3 regions of the Streptomyces sp. NPDC004788 genome follow, and region 2 is predicted to be linked to each of the others. Evidence: riboswitches for the same ligand, from Rfam matches in the RefSeq annotation. Region 2 holds a riboswitch; each other region holds the start of a gene.
What was found. Region 2 has a riboswitch for cyclic di-AMP ahead of ACWEJX_RS36810 (transglycosylase SLT domain-containing protein). Riboswitches for the same ligand answer to the same signal wherever they lie in the genome.
Positions count from the first base shown of each region.

Region 1: linked by a shared signal. The riboswitch ahead of ACWEJX_RS10305 (M23 family metallopeptidase) and the one ahead of ACWEJX_RS36810 (transglycosylase SLT domain-containing protein) in region 2 are both predicted to bind cyclic di-AMP.
Region 3: linked by a shared signal. The riboswitch ahead of ACWEJX_RS32275 (C40 family peptidase) and the one ahead of ACWEJX_RS36810 (transglycosylase SLT domain-containing protein) in region 2 are both predicted to bind cyclic di-AMP.

Region 1 covers NZ_JBSGBF010000016.1:34,845-41,014, forward strand. Annotated here, with positions in the region: gene ACWEJX_RS10300 (GntR family transcriptional regulator) at 1-667, opposite strand, end outside; gene ACWEJX_RS10305 (M23 family metallopeptidase) at 848-1,618, opposite strand; cyclic di-AMP (ydaO/yuaA leader) riboswitch at 1,632-1,796, opposite strand; gene ACWEJX_RS10310 (M16 family metallopeptidase) at 1,993-3,360, opposite strand; gene ACWEJX_RS10315 (M16 family metallopeptidase) at 3,387-4,739, opposite strand; gene ACWEJX_RS10320 (DNA gyrase/topoisomerase IV subunit A) at 4,936-6,170, shown strand, end outside.
Region 2 covers NZ_JBSGBF010000168.1:145-6,819, reverse strand. Annotated here, with positions in the region: gene ACWEJX_RS36825 (ABC transporter ATP-binding protein) at 1-1,175, opposite strand, end outside; gene ACWEJX_RS36820 (cytochrome P450) at 1,278-2,564, opposite strand; gene thpR (RNA 2',3'-cyclic phosphodiesterase) at 2,705-3,265, opposite strand; gene ACWEJX_RS36810 (transglycosylase SLT domain-containing protein) at 3,424-4,248, opposite strand; cyclic di-AMP (ydaO/yuaA leader) riboswitch at 4,253-4,443, opposite strand; gene ACWEJX_RS36805 (UdgX family uracil-DNA binding protein) at 4,782-5,474, shown strand; gene ACWEJX_RS36800 (hydrophobic protein) at 5,599-5,754, shown strand; partial or broken gene ACWEJX_RS36795 (SDR family oxidoreductase) at 5,801-6,675, shown strand, end outside.
Region 3 covers NZ_JBSGBF010000108.1:375-6,544, reverse strand. Annotated here, with positions in the region: gene ACWEJX_RS32285 (ATP-dependent Clp protease proteolytic subunit) at 1-250, shown strand, start outside; gene ACWEJX_RS32280 (hypothetical protein) at 258-563, shown strand; cyclic di-AMP (ydaO/yuaA leader) riboswitch at 913-1,078, shown strand; gene ACWEJX_RS32275 (C40 family peptidase) at 1,082-1,558, shown strand; gene ACWEJX_RS32270 (ATP-binding protein) at 1,698-2,147, opposite strand; gene ACWEJX_RS32265 (8-amino-7-oxononanoate synthase) at 2,312-3,517, opposite strand; gene bioB (biotin synthase BioB) at 3,660-4,901, shown strand; gene ACWEJX_RS32255 (adenosylmethionine--8-amino-7-oxononanoate transaminase) at 4,894-6,170, shown strand, end outside.

The DNA.
Region 1 (6,170 bases), on a different contig from region 2:
AATTGTTTACGGCATGTTGCGAAACCCTCACACGGGTACGCTCCGGATGTTTCAGCCGGAGTCGCGGCGCCGCCCGCTCCACGTGCAGCGCGGTGAGGGCCCGGGCCCGCTCGGCGTCGCCGCGGGCCACGGCGTCCACGATCGCACCGTGCTCGGCCCAGGAGTCGGCGGGCCGGTCGGCCGGCTCGGCCGCGTACATCCAGGCGATCTTCTGCCGCAGCTGGGTGAGCAGCGCGGTGAGCGGCGGGCTGCCGGAGGCCTGCGCCAGCGTCTCGTGGAACCAGCCGTCCAGGGCGCGCAGATCCTCGCTCCGGCCGTGCCGGGCCCTCTCCTGCCCCAGCCTGACCAGGCCGCGCAGGACCTTCAGGTGGGCCTCGGTGCGGCGCTGGGCGGCCCGGTGGGCACCGAGGGGTTCAAGCAGGGAGCGCATGTCGAGCAGGTCGGCGGCCTCCTGCTCGCCGGGTTCGGCGACCTGGGCGCCGGCGTGCCGGCGGGTCACGACGAAGCCCTCGGACTCCAGGGTGCGCAGCGCCTCGCGGACCGGGACGCGGGAGACCCCGTAGCGGCGGGCGAGCTGTTCCTCCGTCAGTCTGGCGCCCCGCGCGTACACACCGGAGACGATGTCGTCCCGGATCGCCGTGCATACCGACTGCGCGGGAATGCGCATGTCCGACCTCCGCTTTTTCTCCACGCTGAACCCCGTCGGGCATAGCCCGTCCGGCGACTCTATTGCAGGACGCGGGAATTTCCGATGCCGACCGGTAATTCAGGGACGAAAAAAGCCCCGGCTCGTTCGAGCCGGGGCTTCTTCGCGCTGAGCGGGGAGACCTGAGCGGGGAGACGGACGTCAGACGTCGACGCCGCGGGCGCGCAGGTAGGCGACGGGGTCGATGTCCGAGCCGTACTCGGGGCTGGTGCGGGCCTCGAAGTGGAGGTGCGGGCCGGTCGAGTTGCCGGAGGAGCCGGAGACGCCGATCTGCTCGCCGGGGGTGACCTGCTGGCCGACGTGGACACGGATGGCGGAGAGGTGGCCGTACTGGGTGTACGTGCCGTCGTTCATGCGGATGACGATGTTGTTGCCGTACGCGCCGCCCCAGCCGGCCTCGACGACGGTGCCGGAGCCGACGGCGACGACCGTGGTGCCGTAGGCGGCGTGGAAGTCGATGCCGGAGTGGTGGCCGGAGGACCAGAGCGAGCCGCCGGTGTTGTAGCCGGTGGAGACGTACGAGTGGGCGACGGGGGCCGTGAAGGAGTTCAGGCGCTTGCGCTCGGCCTCGCGGGCGGCGCGCTCCTTGGCCTCGCGGATCTCCTTGACGCGGGCCTCGGCCTTGCGCTTCGCCTCGGCGGCGGCCTTGACGCGGGCCGCGGCCTCGAAGGCCTGCTTCTCCTGGGCGGCGGCCTGGGCGTCGACGTGCTGGGTGAGGGACTCCTCGGTGATCACCTGGGTGAGGCCGGTGTCCTCCGGGGAGGGGCTCTCCGTGTCGGCGGCGAGCGCCGGGGAGGCGAGGGTGCCGATGACGCCGGTGGTGGCGAGCGTCGCCACGCCGGCGATGCCCGCGCCACGGCGCGTCAGACGGCTCGGACCACGATGCTTCCCGGTGGCACGGGTGAACGCCATGAAGTGGCTGATCCTTTCCTTCCTTCTCGCCTACCGGGTTAGCTGACGGGTTCGGAGCAGGAAGGTCTCCTACGGGCCCCTCCGCGCGGAGCGAAGGCGTCCGATTCACCCCAGGGACTTCGTGTGGGTCCCCGGCTCCCCAGGCTCGCGCCTTGCGGGGACTCGGCGATGACTGTCCGTTCGCCGCGGGTGCGGCGTCGTGCAACGGGCGAACAGCCGCATCGACGCTAGGCCGATCTTCAGTCAATCGCCAAACAGACGCGCCAGTTTGTAAGACTTGCCACAGGGCATTCACCAACACTCGCCCGCAATACGGACAAATGACGAGGACCCTGACGAACCAGGTCGTCAGGGTCCTCGTGACGGGGGCTCAATCAGCCGGTGACGACCGTCACTTCACCGATGCCGAGCGCCCGCACCGGCTCCTCGATCTGCGAGGCGTCGCCGACCAGGACGGTGACCAGCCGGTCCACCGGGAAGGCGTTGACCACGGCCGCGGTCGCCTCCACCGTGCCGGTCTCGGCCAGGCGCGCGTACAGGTGCGCCTGGTAGTCGTCCGGGAGGTGCTGCTCGACCTGGTCGGCCAGCGTGCCCGCGACGGAGGCGGCGGTCTCGTACTTCAACGGGGCGACACCCACCAGGTTCTGCACCGCCACGTCGCGCTCGGCGTCGGTCAGACCCTCGGCGGCGAGGGTGCGCAGCACCTTCCACAGGTCGTCAAGTGCCGGGCCGGTGTTGGGGGTGTCCACCGAGCCGCTGATGGCGAGCATCGACGCGCCGTGGCCCGCCTCGTCCGAGCGCAGCACCTGACCGAAGGCGCGCACACCGTACGTGTAGCCCTTCTCCTCGCGCAGGACGCGGTCCAGGCGGGAGGTGAGCGTGCCGCCGAGGCAGTACGTGCCGAGCACCTGGGCCGGCCAGACCCGGTCGTGGCGGTCGGCGCCGACGCGGCCGATGAGCAGCTGCGTCTGGACGGCGCCCGGACGGTCGACGATGACGACCCGGCCGGTGTCGTCGGCCGTGATGGGCGCCATGGGGCGCGGCGCGGCCGGCGCGCCGGTCCATGCGCCGAGGGTCTCGGCGAGCACCTTGTCCAGGTCGACGTCGGTGAGGTCGCCGACGACCACGGCGGTGGCCGCGGCCGGCCGCACGTGCGCGTCGTAGAAGGCGCGGACGGCGGCGGCGTCGATCGCCCCGACGGTCTCCTCGGTGCCCTGACGGGGCCGGGACATCCGCGAGGAGGCCGGGAACAGCTCCTTGGAGAGCTGCTTGGCGGCCCGGCGGCCCGGGTTGGCCGTCTCGTGCGGGATCTCGTCGAGCCGGTTGCGCACCAGGCGCTCGACCTCGGACTCGGCGAACGCCGGGGCGATCAGCGCCTCGGCGAGCAGGCCGAGGCCCTTGGAGAGCCGGGAGACCGGGACCTCCAGGGAGACCCGTACGCCCGGGTGGTCGGCGTGCGCGTCGAGGGTGGCGCCGCAGCGCTCCAGCTCGGCGGCGTACTCCTCGGCGGAGTGCTGGTCGGTGCCCTCGGACAGCGCCCGGGCCATGATCGTGGCGACGCCGTCGAGGCCCTCGGGCTCGGCGTCCAGCGGGGCGTCGAGGAAGATCTCGACGGCCACCACCTGCTGGCCGGGGCGGTGGCAGCGCAGCACGGTCAGGCCGTTGTCGAGCGCGCCGCGCTCCGGGGCCGGGAAGCCCCAGGGCTTGGCGACGCCCGGCTGGGGCTGCGGGTGGAAGTCCATGCTCGTCAAAGACGCGGCAGCGTCGGTCACTGCTCCGCTCCCTCTTCCTCGTCGCTGTCGTCGGCGTCGTCGGCCTGGCCCACGGGCTCGTAGACCAGGACGGCGCGGTTGTCCGGGCGCAGCCGGGCCTTGGCGACCTCCTGCACCTCCTCGGCGGTGATGTCGAGGACCCGGTCGACGGCGGTCAGCGCCAGCTGCGGGTCGCCGAACAGCACCGCGTACCGGCACAGTTCGTCGGCGCGGCCGGCGACCGTGCCGAGCCGGTCCAGCCACTCGCGCTCCAACTGGGCCTGGGCGCGCTCCATCTCCTCGGGCGTCGGGCCCTCGGCGGCGAAGCGGGCCAGCTCCTCGTCGACGGCCGCCTCGATCTGGGGCACCTCGACGCCGCCGGACGTCTTGACGTCGAGCCAGCCGAGCGAAGGCGCCCCGGACAGCCGCAGCAGGCCGAAGCCGGCGGTGACGGCCGTGCGGTCGCGGCGGACCAGCCGGTTGTGCAGCCGGGAGGACTCGCCGCCGCCGAGGACGGTCAGGGCCAGGTCGGCCGCGTCGCACGCGCGCGTGCCGTCGTGCGGCAGCCGGTAGGCGGCCATCATCGCGCGGGCCGGCACCTCCTCCTCGACGACCTGGCGCAGCTGCTCGCCGATGATCTCGGGCAGCTCGCCGGAGCGCGGCTCGGGCTTGCCGTCGTGGCCGGGGATGGAGCCGAAGTACTTCTCGATCCAGGCGAGGGTCTGCTCCGGGTCGATGTCGCCGACGACCGAGAGGACCGCGTTGTTGGGCGCGTAGTACGTACGGAAGAAGTTCCGCGCGTCTTCGAGCGTGGCGGCGTCGAGGTCGGCCATGGAGCCGATCGGCGTGTGGTGGTACGGGTGGCCCTCGGGGTACGCGAGGGCGGTCAGGCGCTCGAAAGCGGTGCCGTACGGCACGTTGTCGTAGCGCTGGCGGCGCTCGTTCTTGACGACGTCGCGCTGGTTCTCCATGGACTCGTCGTCCAGGGCGGCGAGCAGCGAGCCCATGCGGTCCGCCTCCAGCCAGAGCGCGAGCTCCAGCTGGTGGGCGGGCATGGTCTCGAAGTAGTTGGTGCGCTCGAAGCTCGTCGTGCCGTTGAGCGAGCCGCCGGCGCCCTGCACCAGCTCGAAGTGCCCGTTGCCGTGGACCTGCTTCGAGCCCTGGAACATCAGGTGCTCGAAGAGGTGGGCGAGGCCGGTGCGGCCCTTGATCTCGTGGCGCGAGCCGACGTCGTACCAGAGGCAGACCGCGGCGACCGGGGTCAGGTGGTCCTCGGAGAGCACGACGCGCAGGCCGTTGGACAGCCGGTGCTCGGTCGCTGTCAGGCCGCCGGAGCCGGCCGAGGCCGTGGCCGTGTGACCCATGGGCATGTACGTCCCTTCGATCGCTGTGCGGAAAGTGCGGAGCGGAAAAGTCCTGCCACTGTATGCAAGCGCGCCGCCACCTGGCGAAGTTCCCGACCGCTTCGGATGTCCCTCTTCCGGGTCGAGGTCGGCGTTGTCGGTGGCACGGTCCACAATGGTCCGCGTCAGATCAACCCTTGTTGGTGAAGGAGCCGCAGCCGCGATGGCCCGCCGCAGCACGAAGACACCGCCGCCGGACGACGCGTTCGAGGAGCGAATCCTCGACATCGACGTCGTCGACGAGATGCAGGGCTCCTTCCTCGAGTACGCGTACTCGGTGATCTACTCGCGCGCGCTGCCCGACGCCCGGGACGGCATGAAGCCCGTGCAGCGCCGCATCGTCTACCAGATGAGCGAGATGGGCCTGCGGCCCGAGCGCGGCTTCGTCAAGTGCGCCCGCGTCGTCGGCGAGGTCATGGGCAAGCTGCACCCGCACGGCGACGCGTCGATCTACGACGCGATGGTGCGCATGGCGCAGCCGTTCTCGATGCGGCTCCCGCTGGTGGACGGCCACGGCAACTTCGGCTCGCTCGGCAACGACGACCCGCCGGCCGCCATGCGGTACACGGAGTCGCGGATGGCCCCCGCCGCGCTCCTCATGACGGAGTCCATCGACGAGGACACCGTCGACTTCGCCCCGAACTACGACGGCCAGGAGCAGGAGCCGGTCGCGCTGCCCGCCGCGTACCCGAACCTGCTGGTCAACGGCGCCTCCGGGATCGCCGTCGGCATGGCGACCAACATGCCGCCGCACAACCTGGGCGAGGTCATCGCGGCCGCCCGGCACCTGATCCGCCACCCGAACGCGGACCTGGAAGCGCTGATGCGCTTCGTGCCCGGCCCGGACCTGCCGACCGGCGGCCGGATCGTCGGCCTGTCCGGCATCCGGGACGCGTACGAGTCGGGCCGCGGCACCTTCAAGATCCGCGCGACGACCACGATCGAGACCGTGACGGCCCGCCGCAAGGGCATCGTGGTCACCGAACTGCCCTTCACGGTCGGCCCCGAGAAGGTCATCTCCAAGATCAAGGACCTGGTCGGCTCGAAGAAGCTCCAGGGCATCGCCGACGTCAAGGACCTCACCGACCGCAACCACGGCCTGCGCCTGGTCATCGAGGTGAAGAACGGCTTCGTGCCGGAGGCCGTCCTGGAGCAGCTCTACAAGCTGACGCCCATGGAGGAGTCCTTCGGCATCAACAACGTGGCGCTGGTCGACGGCCAGCCGCTCACGCTGGGCCTCAAGGAGCTCCTGGAGGTCTATCTCGACCACCGCTTCGACGTGGTCCGGCGGCGCTCCGAGTTCCGCCGCGGCAAGCGGCGCGACCGGCTCCACCTGGTGGAGGGCCTGCTCGTCGCGCTGATCGACATCGACGAGGTCATCCGGCTGATCCGGGAGAG
Region 2 (6,675 bases):
ATCTTCGTACCGGCGGGCACGTCGAGGTCGAGGCCGTCGAACAGCGGCCTGCCGCCGCCGTGCGCGAAGCCCACCTTCTCGAAGCGCACGTCCCCGGCGCGCGAGCGCAGCGGCTCGGGCGACTCCGGGTCGAGCACGGTCGGCGGCTCCAGGAGCAGCTCGGTGAACTGCGCCGCCTCCGTCATCGAGCTCTCCAGACGCCGGTAGATCTGGTTGAACTCGAACATGATGCGGGTCGCGTTGCCGTAGTAGGTGAAGGCGACGACGACCGCCTCCACGCCGTGGTCACCGGCGCCGAGTGCGAGGGCGAGGACCAGGCCGAGGACGTTGGTGAGCACGGACATCGGTGCGACGACCGTGTCGATGCGCAGGTTTCCGTAGTCCCAGGAGCGCAGGGTGACCCGGCGCGCCTCGGCGAGACGGGAGCGGTTCTCGGCCGCCTCGCGCCGCTCGGCGGCGAAGGCCCGTACCGTGTCCATGTTCCCCAGGCTGTCGGCCACATGGCCGGACACCCGGGCGATGGCCGCCTCGCGCTGGGCGACGAGGGCCTGGCGGCGGCGGATCAGCGGGGTCACGCCGAAGGCGGTGACGAGGATCATCGCCAACAGGCCGACGACGAGCAGCGGTTCGTACGTCCACAGCACGACGCAGGCGAAGCCGAGCGGCACGAAGCTGCCGAGCACGTTGAAGGTGAGGGTGTCGACGAAGTCCTCGAAGCACTTGCCGAAGCCGATGACCCGCTTGGTGAGCGAGCCGGCGAAGTTGTCGTGGAAGAACGTGGCGTCCTTGGCGAACAGTTCGTCCATCCCGACGACGGTGAGGTGCTCGATGCCGAGCCCGTCGACCCGGTTCAGACAGTGCAGTCCGACGCGCCACAGCGCCTCGGAGAAGAGCAGCACGCCCCCGATGCCGAGGACGTACGGCAGCATGGCGCCGGTCCAGCCCCCGCCGCCCCCGCCGCCCACGCCGTCCGCGCCACCGTCGGCGATCCGCGCGACGAGCTTGGCGACGATCAATGGCGCGATGTAGGCGATGCCGATGTTGCCCAGCGCCGGGAGCAGCATCGCGGGCACGGTCATGCGACGGAGCCTGGCCAGCTCACGTCCGTAGTAGCGGAGGGCGAGCAGTACCGGGCCCTTGCCCGGTGTACTGCCGCTCGATTCAGACAATCCCATCACAACCCTGTTTTGTCGGACCGACTGGACAGGGTCCGCAGTGTCCCGCGACGACAGCCGCGCGGTCCAAGCGTTTTTCTCCGGACGGGCGGTCCGACGCCGCTAACCGGCCAGGACGGCGGGGGTGGGCCCGTCGGGCCGTACGGTGAGGCCGTAGGCGGCGCGTTCGGGGACGGACCGGAAGCGCGGGGCGTGCGCCGGGAGCAGGAGTTCGAGGAGCGCGACGGACTCACGGAGGGCGAACTGCAGGCCCAGGCAGGCGCGGGGCCCGACGCCGAACGGGAAGTAGCTTCCGGGGTGGGCGGGGCGCCGGCCCGGGGTGGTGAAGCGCGTGGGGTCGAACTCCTCGGGTTTCTCCCAGAGTTCGGGGTCACGATGGGTGAGGTAGGGGCAGACGACGACGTCGGTGCCCGCCGCCACCGCGTATCCGTCGAGGACGTCGTCCTCGGCCGCGCAGCGCGGCAGGATCCAGGCCGACGGATAGAGGCGCAGGGTCTCGTGGACGAGCGCGGAGACCGCCTGCTGCCGTTCGGGTGAGCCCTCGGGCCCGGCGGCGAGCACGCGCTCCCGCTCCTCGGGGTGCCGGTCGAGGAGGAGGTGCAGCCAGGTGAGGGTGGTGGCGGTGGTCTCGTGGCCGGCGAGCATCAGGGTGACGAGTTCGTCGCGGATCAGCCGGTCGGTGTACTCCGGACGGGTGCGGCCGGCCTCGACGAGGACGTGCAGGAGTCCCGGCCCGTCGGGGCCCGCTTCGCCGTCGCGGGCGGCGGCGACGGCGTGGTGCGCCACCGCGTCGATCCGCGCCAGCTCGGCGGCCACGGCCTCCCGCGCGGTGGCGCTGTCGGCGGGCAGGCTCGGCATCGCGGCCACCACCTCGGGGAGGGTGGCCAGTTCGCGTTCCGTCGCGGCGTCGAGGGCGTGCCCGGTGAGGGAGCGCCAGATGGTGTCCAGGGCGAAGCGCCGCATCTCCTCGCCGAGGTCGAAGACCTCCCCCGTACGGGCGTACGCGTCCCAGCGCGCCGCGGTCGTCCGGGCGGCCGCGGCGATCCGCTGCTCGTAGCGGCGCATCCCGCGTCCGGTGAACTGGGCCTGGAGCATGCGGCGTTGGCGCTGCCACGCCTCGCCCGTCGCGGAGAGCACCCCGTCACCGACGAGCAGCCGGGCCCGGTGCGAGCGCTTCACGTACCGGTCGGGGCGCACGGCGAGCACCTGCCGCACCGCCTCGGCGCCGGTCACCACGACGGTGGGCCGCTCCCCGATCCGCACCCCGGCGACGCCGCCGTGGGCGTCGCGCGCCCGGGCGAAGAGGTCGACGAGCTCTCCGCCGCCGGCCCGCCACCGCTCGACGGCGGCGGCGTCCAGTTCGGGCACTTCACGCGGGGCTGCGGCCACGGGCTGCTCCTGGTTCGGCGGAACGGGTGCAGCACGCACTGTAGGAGAGCGGCCACGCGGGGCGACACCCCGCCTTTCGGCGCGTCAGGCCGGTCGGCGTCTTTTTCAGCCCGTCAGGGCCGGTCGGTGATTTCGGCCCGTCAGGGCCGGTCGGCGGGCTCGCCGAGGGGCCAGGACTCGATGTCGCGGTAGCGGATGGGGGCGGGACCGCGGCCGAAATTGCTGCCGACGAGGTGCAGGCGTTCGGTGCGCCAGGAGCGGCCGGTGAAGCCGGCGAGACCGGCGGCGACCGCGGTCACGGAGGCCGTGTCGCCGCGGCGGGCCCGGGCGAGGGTGAGGTGCGGGCGCAGCGGGCGGTCCTCGAAGGGGATGCCGCAGGCCTTCACGAGGGCGCGGACGTCCGAGGCGAGCAGGTGCAGCCCTTCGAGGTCGCCGGCGATGCCGCTCCACAGCACCCGCTCGTCGAAGTGGCCACCGCCGCGCAGCGCCAGCTCCAGGGGTCGGCGCGCGGCGGCGAGCTCCGCGAGCGGCCGCCGCAGCGGCGGGACGGCCGCGGCGGGGAGCTCGCCGAGGAAGGCCAGGGTGATGTGCCAGTCCTCGATGCGGTTCTGCCTCAGGGTCGGGTACGCCTCATAGGCGGGCCGCAGCTCGCGGGCCAGCTCGTCCTTCGCTTCGTCGGGCGGCGCCAGGGCGATGAACACCCGGACGGTCGCGCTCCGGGGGTCCGGGGACTCCGGAGACTCCGGGGCTTCCTGAGGCTCCTGCGGCCCCTGAGGTTGATCCTTCACGCAGGACTTCGTACCTCTTTTCGTACCGCCCGGTCCATTCGGGAGCCGGGCGGTCCGAGAAGAGGAAGGGCTCAGTAGGCGCCGAAGACGTTGTCGATGGAGCCGTACTTGGCGGCGGCGTAGTTGCAGGCCGCGGTGATGTTGGCGACCGGGTCGTACACGTCGCTGGAGGTGCCGGCCACGTGGTACGCCTGGAAGGTGGGGTCGATCACCTGGAGCAGGCCCTTGGACGGGGTGCCGGCGACGGCGTTGGAGTCCCAGTTGTTGATGGCCTGCGGGTTGCCCGAGGACTCGCGCATGATGTTGCGGTAGATGCCGTCGTAGCTGCCGGGGATGCCGTTGCGGGCCATGACGTCGAGGGCCTCGCGGATCCATCCGTCGAGGTTGTTCGCGTACGTGCCGGAGGTGCCGGTCGTGGCGGCCGTGGCCGCGGCCGCGGCCGGGGCCGACGCCTGGACCGCGGTGGCCGCGCCCGCCGCGCTCGCACCGGTGCCGGTGAGCCGCGGGGCCGTCGGGGCCTGCTTCGACGTCGGGTCGACGGTCAGCCTCAGACCGGGCCGGATGAGCCGGGGGTCGTGGCCGATGGCCCGGCGGTTGTCCTGATAGAGCTTCTTCCAGCCACCCCTGACCGCGTACTTCTCGGCGATGCCGGAAAGCGAGTCACCGACGACGACGGAATACCGGACCGGACCGGCCTGCACGGCCTTCCGTACGGCCGTCTGCGCCACGGCCTTTTCGACTGCGACGGTCTGTGCCGCGTGCGGCTCGGCCGCCACGGCGCTCGACGCCCCGGCCAGCGGCACGGCGAGTGCGGCGCTGCCGGTGAGGCCGGCGACGGCGAGGGAGCGAGCGAGCGGGGTGCGCTTGGGGCGTCGGTGCTTCCCGGGTCCACGCATGGCGAATTCCTCTCCTCCGCCTGCGAGGTGAGCTGTCGGGTTCGGGCAGGAGATGCCCGGCCGCGGCAGGCACGGCTTCACCCCTAGCCGGCCCGGAATCCCGGGACCGGCGGCAAACCTGGGTCCCCCGCTCCTGCCGGACGAGTGTGGTGAGTGCGGTTCCCGGGCGGTGGCAGGATTCGGCGTTTCCGTCCGGTTGCGGCGTGACCGTATGCGAAAACAAACGGCGAAAACAAGACGGAATTAGCGGACCGAAAATGACCTTTCCCGGAAACACAAAAGGATCATTCCGCTTACCTGGAGCCGATTCCCCAACCCTTTCCGGAAAGTACGGACTTGACGCCGCGCCAGCATCGGGCGGGCCGGCTCGACCGTGACCCGAATCACCCGCGTCACCCTCGCCCCGCCTTATCTACTAAATGCACTCATGAGGCAGCTCATCCGCATTTCTCCATTTGAAGAGAATGGGTGATTATCGTCCGATTTGCCCGGCAGGATTCGGGGTAGCCGCGAAGGCGAGCGGAGGTACTGCCATGAACGGCACCCATGACGACGGCGCCGGCCCCGGCCCCGGCCCGGAGGCGTACGACGCCACTCCCTTCCTGCCGGCGCGCGGCGGCATCCCCGCCCACCGGCGGGCCGCGGCGGACTGCCGGGGCTGCCCGCTGTACGAGAACACGACCGGGACGGTCTTCGGGCGAGGCGACGCGCACGCGCGACTGATGCTGGTCGGCGAGCAGCCCGGCGACCAGGAGGACCGGGAGGGCGAGGCGTTCGTCGGGCCGGCGGGCCGGCTGCTGTCACGGGCGCTGCGCGAGGCGGGCATCGACGAGGACGACGTGTACCTGACGAACGCGGTCAAGCACTTCAAGTTCACCCAGGACGAGACCCGCAAGCGCCGCATCCACAAGGCGCCGAGCCTGCGCGAGACCCTCGCCTGCCGCCCCTGGCTGCTCGCCGAGCTCCGGCTGGTCTCGCCCGAGCTCGTGGTCACGCTGGGCGCGACGGCGGGCCGCGCGCTGCTCGGGCCGTCGTTCCGGGTCGGCACCGACCGTGGCGTACCGCGTCCGCTGCCGGACGAGGGGAACGGCTCCGGGAACGGGGACCTGCGGGTGCTCGCGACCGTCCATCCGTCGGCCGTCCTGCGGGCGGGGGGCGGCGGGGACCGCGAGGAGCTGTACGCGGGTCTGGTCGCCGACCTGCGGACCGCCGCCGACGCCCTGTGACCGCGGGGAGCGCGGGGAGCGCGGGGAGCGCGGGGAGCGCGGGAGGTTGAAGGGGTTACGGACACCGAGGGCGGGTAGCCGCGCAGCCAAGCGCTACCGAACGTGTCATCGAAGGAGGCGCGTCATGATCGCCCTGCTCCTCGTCCTGCTGATTCTGCTGCTGCTCTTCGGCGTCGGATTCGCCGCCCACGTGCTGTGGTGGATCGCCCTGGCCGTGCTCGTCATCTGGCTGCTGGGCTTCCTGGTGCGCGGCTCGGGCAACCGCTGGTACCGCTGGTGAGGCGGCACCAGCGCATGTCCCCCTGCCGAGCGCGTGAGGAGCCGCCATGATCCGCACGGCCGATGTGGTCACGTTCCTGGAGGGTCTCGCCGTGCGACGGGACGTGCGTCGCCAGTCGCAGCCGTTCGCGGGACGCACCGTGGTCGTCACCGGCGCGAGCGCCGGTGTGGGGCGGGCGACCGCGCGTGCGTTCGGGGCGGCGGGCGCACGGGTGGCGCTGCTCGCCCGGGGCCGGGTGGGGCTCGAAGCGGCGGCCGAGGAGGTCGAGCGGGCCGGTGGCGAGGCCCTCGTCGTGCCGGTGGACATGTCCGTGCCGGAGCAGGTGGAGCAGGCGGCGGACCGCGTGGAGAGTAGGCTCGGCCCCGTGGACGTCTGGGTGAATTCCGCCTTCACCTCCGTGTTCTCGCCGTTCCTGGGGGTCGGCCCGGAGGAGTACGAGCGGGTGACGGCGGTCACGTACCTCGGCTGCGTCAACGGCACCCGGGCGGCCCTGCGCCGCATGGTGCCGCGCGGCTCCGGCGCGGTCGTCCAGGTGGGCTCGGCGCTCGGCGAGGCGTCGGTGCCGCTGCAGGCGGCCTACTGCGGGGCGAAGCACGCCGTGAACGGGTTCACCGCCTCGGTGCGCATGGAGCTGCTGCACCGGAAGAGCCCGGTGGCCGTCACCGTCGTCCAGCTGCCGGCCGTCAACACTCCGCAGTTCTCCTGGGTCCTGTCGCGGCTGCCGCGCCGGCCACGGCCCGTCGCCCCGGTGTACCAGCCGGAGGTGGCGGCCCGGGCGGTGCTGCACGCGGCGCGCCGGCCACGACGCCGCGAGTACCTGGTCGGCGCCTCGACCGCCGCGGCGGTGCTCGCGCACCGGCTCGCGCCCGGTCTGCTCGACCGCTACACGGCCCGCACCGGATACGACTCCCAGCAGACCGA
Region 3 (6,170 bases), on a different contig from region 2:
GCCCTCGCTCGACGAGCCGTTGCAGGGACAGCCCAGCGATCTGGACGTCCACGCCCGCGACTTGCTCCGGCAGCGGGAGCTGATCTCCGGGATGCTCGCCGAACACACCGGCCAGGAGCGGGGCCGGATCGACGCCGACCTCGACCGGACGACCGTGTTCGACGCTCCGGGCGCCCTCGCGTACGGCCTGGTGGACCACGTCATCCGCAGCCGCCGCGACGGCGGGACCGACGGCGCCGGGCGGGTGTGAGCCGGCCATGGTCCCGGAACTGCCGCCGCTGCCCGCGCTCACCCGCGCCGAGGGCGAGTTCGTCGACGCGTATCTCGAAGTCGTCGATCTGCTCGGCCGGATCAATCCATCCAGGACCTCGCATACCTATGGGGCGCTACGGGCCGCCCAAGCGCTGGTCGGACGGGCGACGGCACTGCGGGAGGCGCTGACGCTCATGCACGCGCGGGGCGAGAGCGAGGTGCACGCGGACACATTGGCCCGCGCGCTGCGGGTGTTGGACGGAGAGCGCCGCGCGGCTCGCGTCACCATGCCCCGGCAACAGGTGAGTTGACAGGAGGGCGTGTCGTGTCGAGGTCCACTCGGGCCAGCGGAACGCCGGAATCGATCCCCCTTTCGGCGTAGTCGACGTATCGACATAGAGCTCAGCTGTGTTGCGCAACAGGTGTACGCATCTGGCGGAATCGGGCCCTTCCACCCCTGGTGGCGGACTCGTCGCGCAAACCTCGGACGATCACCAAACCTGACTGTCCACCCGAATGGATCAGTCGTGAGGAGCCTCACATATCGCTGTTTCCACTCGGATTTCGGCGCGGGCGTGGGTCAAGATCCCTGTCGACGACAAGCCCCCGCCACCCGAGGCGGGGCGGTCCGGGCGGACGCCGAGTCCTGCCGCCGTCCCGGATGTCTGGTCGACAGGAGTGGATCGGCAGGAGTGGAGGACCCGAGCAACACGGGACGTCCGAGCGATCGGAGCCGTCCCTCGGGGTGAAGCCGCAGCCGCGGCCGGGCATCTTCGCCTGCCCGAACCCGACAGGTCATCCTTCACAGGCGGCTGACGAAGGGTTGCGCATGACTGCGCAGATTCATGTCCCGTCCCTGCTGTCCCGGGCCGGAGCCGTCTCGGCTCTCACCCTCGCCGCCGTCGGCGGCACGCTGCTCGCACCAGGAGCGGCGCCGGAGGCCCAGGCCGCGAGCTCGTACGCCAACACGGCACTGAGCGTCGCCGCCTCGAAGAAGGGATCGCCCTACCGGTACGGCGCATCAGGCCCCACCAGGTTCGACTGCTCGGGTCTCACGCTCTACTCGTACAAGAGGGCGGGCAAGACGCTGCCCCGCACCGCGCAGCAGCAGTACAACACCACACGCCACGTCTCGGCGGCGAGCCGCCAGAAGGGGGACCTGGTCTTCTTCCACTCCGGTGGAAGGGTGTACCACGTCGGGATCTACGCGGGTAACAACGCGATCTGGCACTCGCCGAAGACCGGCTCGTGGGTGAAGCTCGACCGGATCTGGACCTCGAAGGTCTACTACGGCCGGGTCCGCTGACCCGTCGCACGGGACCGGTCGGCCAATCGGCCGGTCGTCCGGCCAAGCGGTCGACCCGCCAGGCGGTCGGCCGGTCAGGCGGCCGGCCGGTCAGCTGGTCGTCCGGTCAGCCGGTCGGCCCGCCGAGGCGGCCGTCCGGTCAGCCGGGGACCGCCGCCGGCCAGGGCAGCTCGATCCACACGGTCTTGCCGCCCTCGGCCGTCGGCGTCACCGACAGTCGGCCGCCCGCCTCGGCGGTCAGCGAGCGGATGATCATCATGCCGCGGCCGTTGTCCTGCTGGACGGCCGCCGGCAGGCGCCTCGGCCAGCGGGGATGGCTGTCCGTCACCCCGATGCGCAGCCGCTCGTCCCGCTCCAGACGGACGTCGATCGTGAAGGTGGGCGACTGTCCGAAGGTGTGCTGGACGGCGTTGGTCGCCAGTTCGGAGACGATGAGCCGGACCGCGTCGGCCGTGTCGGCGTTGTCCACGGGGTCTCCGACGTCACCGAGCCCCCAGGAGGCGAGCACCTCGGCGACGTACCTCCGCGCGGCGGGGACCGATGCGGGGTCGCTCGGCAGCGTGACGGTTGCTTCCTGCTGGTCTGCCATGGCGACGCTGTCCCTTTCCCCTCCGGGCCCGGCCCGGGTTGCGCTTCGCGTCAGACTGCCACCGATCGTGCGGCCCTGGGCGGCGATCGACCAAGTTATACGGATATCTGTCGCCCGAAGCGGTGAACCGTGCGACGGGCGACCCGACAGCCGCGGGACATCCCCTATACGCCCCGCGCGCCCGGCGGAGCCGTCCGCACGATCGTGGTCACCGCACGCTCGATCTCGGCGTCGGTGAGGTCCGCGCGGGCGGTCAGCCGGAGCCGGGAGATGCCGTCGGGGACGGACGGCGGGCGGAAGCAGCCGACGGAGAGGCCGAGTTCGCGGCAGGCGGCGGCCCAGCCGAGGGCCTCGTTCGGGCCGGGGGCGCGCACCGAGACCACCGCGGCGTCGGGGTGGGCGGCGGTGAGACCGGCCTCGGTGAGCAGCCGGTGCAGGGTGGTCGCGACCGTACGGGCCCGGGCCGCGAGCCCCGGATCGGTGGCGATCAGCCGCAGCGCGGCCAGCGCGCCGCCCGCCGCGGCCGGAGCGAGGCCGGTGTCGAAGATGAAGGTGCGGGCCGCGTTGACCAGGTGCTCGATCACCCGGGCCGGGCCGAGCACCGCACCGCCCTGGCTGCCCAGCGACTTGGACAGCGTCAGCGTCGCCACCACGTCCGGCGCGCCCGCGAGCCCCGCGGCGTGCAGCGCCCCGCGCCCGCCGTCGCCGAGGACGCCGAAGCCGTGCGCGTCGTCCACGACCAGGCCCGCGCCGTGCTCCCGGCAGGCCGCCGCGAGCTCCGTGAGCGGCGCCCGGTCGCCGTCCACGGAGAAGACGGAGTCGCTGACCGCGAGGGCCCGGCGGCCCAGGTGCGCCGCGAGCGTCTTCGCGACGGCCTCCGGGTCGGCGTGCGGGACCACCGCGGTCTCGGCGCGCGCGAGCCGGCAGCCGTCGACGATGGAGGCGTGGTTGGCCGCGTCGGAGACGATCAGCCCGTCCCGGTCGGACAGCGCGGTGAGCGCGGCCAGGTTGGCGGCGTAGCCGGAGGAGAAGACGAGCGCCGCCTCGAATCCGCAGAAGTCGGCGAGTTCGCGCTCCAGGCGGGCGTGCAGCCGGGTCGAGCCGGTGACGAGCCGGGAGCCGGTGGCGCCCGCGCCCCAGCGGAGCGCCGCCTCGGCCGCCGCCCCGGTGACCTCCGGATGGCGGGTCAGGCCCAGGTAGTCGTTGCTCGCGAGGTCGAGCAGCTCGGACTCGGCGGCCCGGGGCCGCAGCGTCCGTACGAGACCGGCCTCTGCGCGCTGCCGCGCGGCGGCCTCGGTCCAGTCGAAGGCGGCCGGGCGCGGGCCCGGCGCCTCCCCGGAGGACGGCGGGTCCACGACGTACGACGGCATGGCAGATCCTTTTGTAGGCAGCGCACAGACCCTAACCGGCCGCGGCCGAGGTCAGGGTGTGGTCATACACACACCTCAAACGGGGCCGTTTGTTCAGATCCTCCTTGGCCGCGGGGCGTGCCGTAGGCCAGGATCAGCCCTTATGGACCTGCTGAACACCCTGGTGGAGAAGGGGCTGCGGCGCGAGTCGCCGACCCGTGAAGAAGCGCTCGCCGTGCTGGCGACCTCCGACGACGAACTGCTCGATGTGGTGGCCGCGGCCGGCAAGGTGCGCCGCCAGTGGTTCGGGCGCCGGGTGAAGCTCAACTATCTCGTCAACCTGAAGTCCGGGCTCTGCCCCGAGGACTGCTCCTACTGCTCGCAGCGTCTCGGCTCCAAGGCCGAGATCCTCAAGTACACGTGGCTGAAGCCCGAGGAGGCGTCGCAGGCCGCCGCGGCCGGTGTGGCCGGCGGCGCCAAGCGGGTCTGCCTGGTGGCGAGCGGCCGCGGCCCGACGGACCGGGACGTCGACCGGGTCGGCAAGACCATCGAGGCGATCAAGGAGCAGAACGAGGGCGTGGAGGTCTGCGCCTGCCTCGGTCTGCTCTCCGACGGCCAGGCCGAGCGGCTGAAGGCGGCCGGCGCCGACGCGTACAACCACAACCTCAACACGTCCGAGGGGACGTACGGGGACATCACGACCACGCACACCTACGCGGACCGCGTGGACACCGTGACGAAGGCGCACGCCGCCGGTCTGTCCGCCTGCTCCGGTCTGATCGCGGGCATGGGCGAGAGCGACGAGGACCTGGTCGACGTCGTCTTCGCGCTGCGCGAGCTGGACTCCGACTCGGTGCCGGTCAACTTCCTGATCCCGTTCGAGGGCACGCCGCTCGCCAAGGAGTGGAACCTCACCCCGCAGCGCGCGCTGCGGATCCTGGCGATGGTGCGGTTCGTCTGCCCGGACGTCGAGGTCCGGATCGCGGGCGGCCGCGAGGTGCACCTGCGCACGATGCAGCCGCTGGCGCTGCACATCGCCAACTCGATCTTCCTCGGCGACTACCTGACGAGCGAGGGCCAGGCCGGCCAGGCCGACCTGGACATGATCGCCGACGCGGGCTTCGAGGTGGAGGGCGCGGGCACGACGACGCTGCCGGCGCACCGGGCCGATGTCGCGGCGGTCGCGGCGGGCGGCTGCGGTTCGCACGCCGAGGCTTCCGGCGGCTGCGGTTCGCACGCCGGGGACGGCGCGGGCTGCGGCTCGCACGCGGAGGCCGGTGGCGGCTGCGGGCCGTGCGGTGGCGGCGCGGTGACCGAGGCGGCCGCGGCGGCCTCCGAGGCGCGTACGGACCTGGTCGCGGTGCGCCGCCGCGGCGCCGGCACGGACCTCGCCCCGAATGCGTAACGACGAGCTGCTCGCCCTGGACCGGGCACACGTGTGGCATCCGTACGGGCCCATGCCTGGACGTACGGAGCCACTGGTCGTCGAGTCCGCGTCGGGTGTCCGGCTCCGCCTCGCCGAACCGGTGCACGGTCAGGCCGAGTTGATCGACGGCATGTCCTCGTGGTGGTCGGCGCTCCACGGCTACAACCACCCCGTCCTCAACGAGGCGGCACACGGCCAGCTGGACCGGATGAGCCACGTCATGTTCGGCGGGCTCACCCACGAGCCGGCCGTGCGGCTCGCCACGCGCCTGGTCGAGATCACCCCGGAGCCTCTCCAGCACGTCTTCCTCAGCGACTCCGGCTCGGTCTCCGTCGAGGTCGCGGCCAAGATGTGTCTGCAGTACTGGCGCTCGGTGGGCCGGCCCGGCAAGCAGCTCCTGATGACCTGGCGCGGCGGCTACCACGGGGACACCTGGCAGCCGATGTCTCTGTGCGACCCCGAGGGCGGGATGCACGAGCTGTGGTCGGGCGTGCTCCAGCGCCAGGTCTTCGTCGACGCGCCGCCGGTCACGTACGAGGAGTCGTACGCCCGGATGCTGCGGGAGCAGATCGCTCTCCACGCGGACGAGGTCGCCGCGGTCATCGTGGAGCCGGTGGTGCAGAACGCGGGCGGGATGCGGTTCCACCCGCCCGCGTACCTGCGCGTCCTCCGCGAGGCGTGCGACGAGCACGGGGTCCTCCTGATCTTCGACGAGATCGCGACCGGCTTCGGCCGTACGGGCACGCTGTTCGGCGCCGACCAGGCCGGCGTCTCACCCGATGTGATGTGCGTGGGCAAGGCGCTGACGGGCGGTTACCTGTCGATGGCGGCCACGCTCTGCACGACGGAGATCGCGGAGGGCATCTCGCGCGGCGAGGTTCCCGTCCTGGCGCACGGGCCGACCTTCATGGGCAATCCGCTGGCCTCAGCGGTGGCCTGCGCTTCGATCGACCTGCTGATGTCCCAGGACTGGGCCCTGGAGGTCAAGCGCATCGAGACGGGACTCCGCGAGGGGCTCGCCCCCGCCGCGGAACTCCCCGGTGTGCGCGAGGTGCGGGTGCTCGGCGCCATCGGCGTCGTCCAGCTCGACCATGACGTCGACATGGCGGCGGCCACGGAGGCGGCGGTCCGGGCGGGCGTGTGGCTGCGCCCGTTCCGCGACCTGATCTACACGATGCCGCCGTACGTGACGGGCGACGAGGACCTGGCCCGCATCTGCGCGGCGGTGCGCGAGGCGGCGCGGGCGGG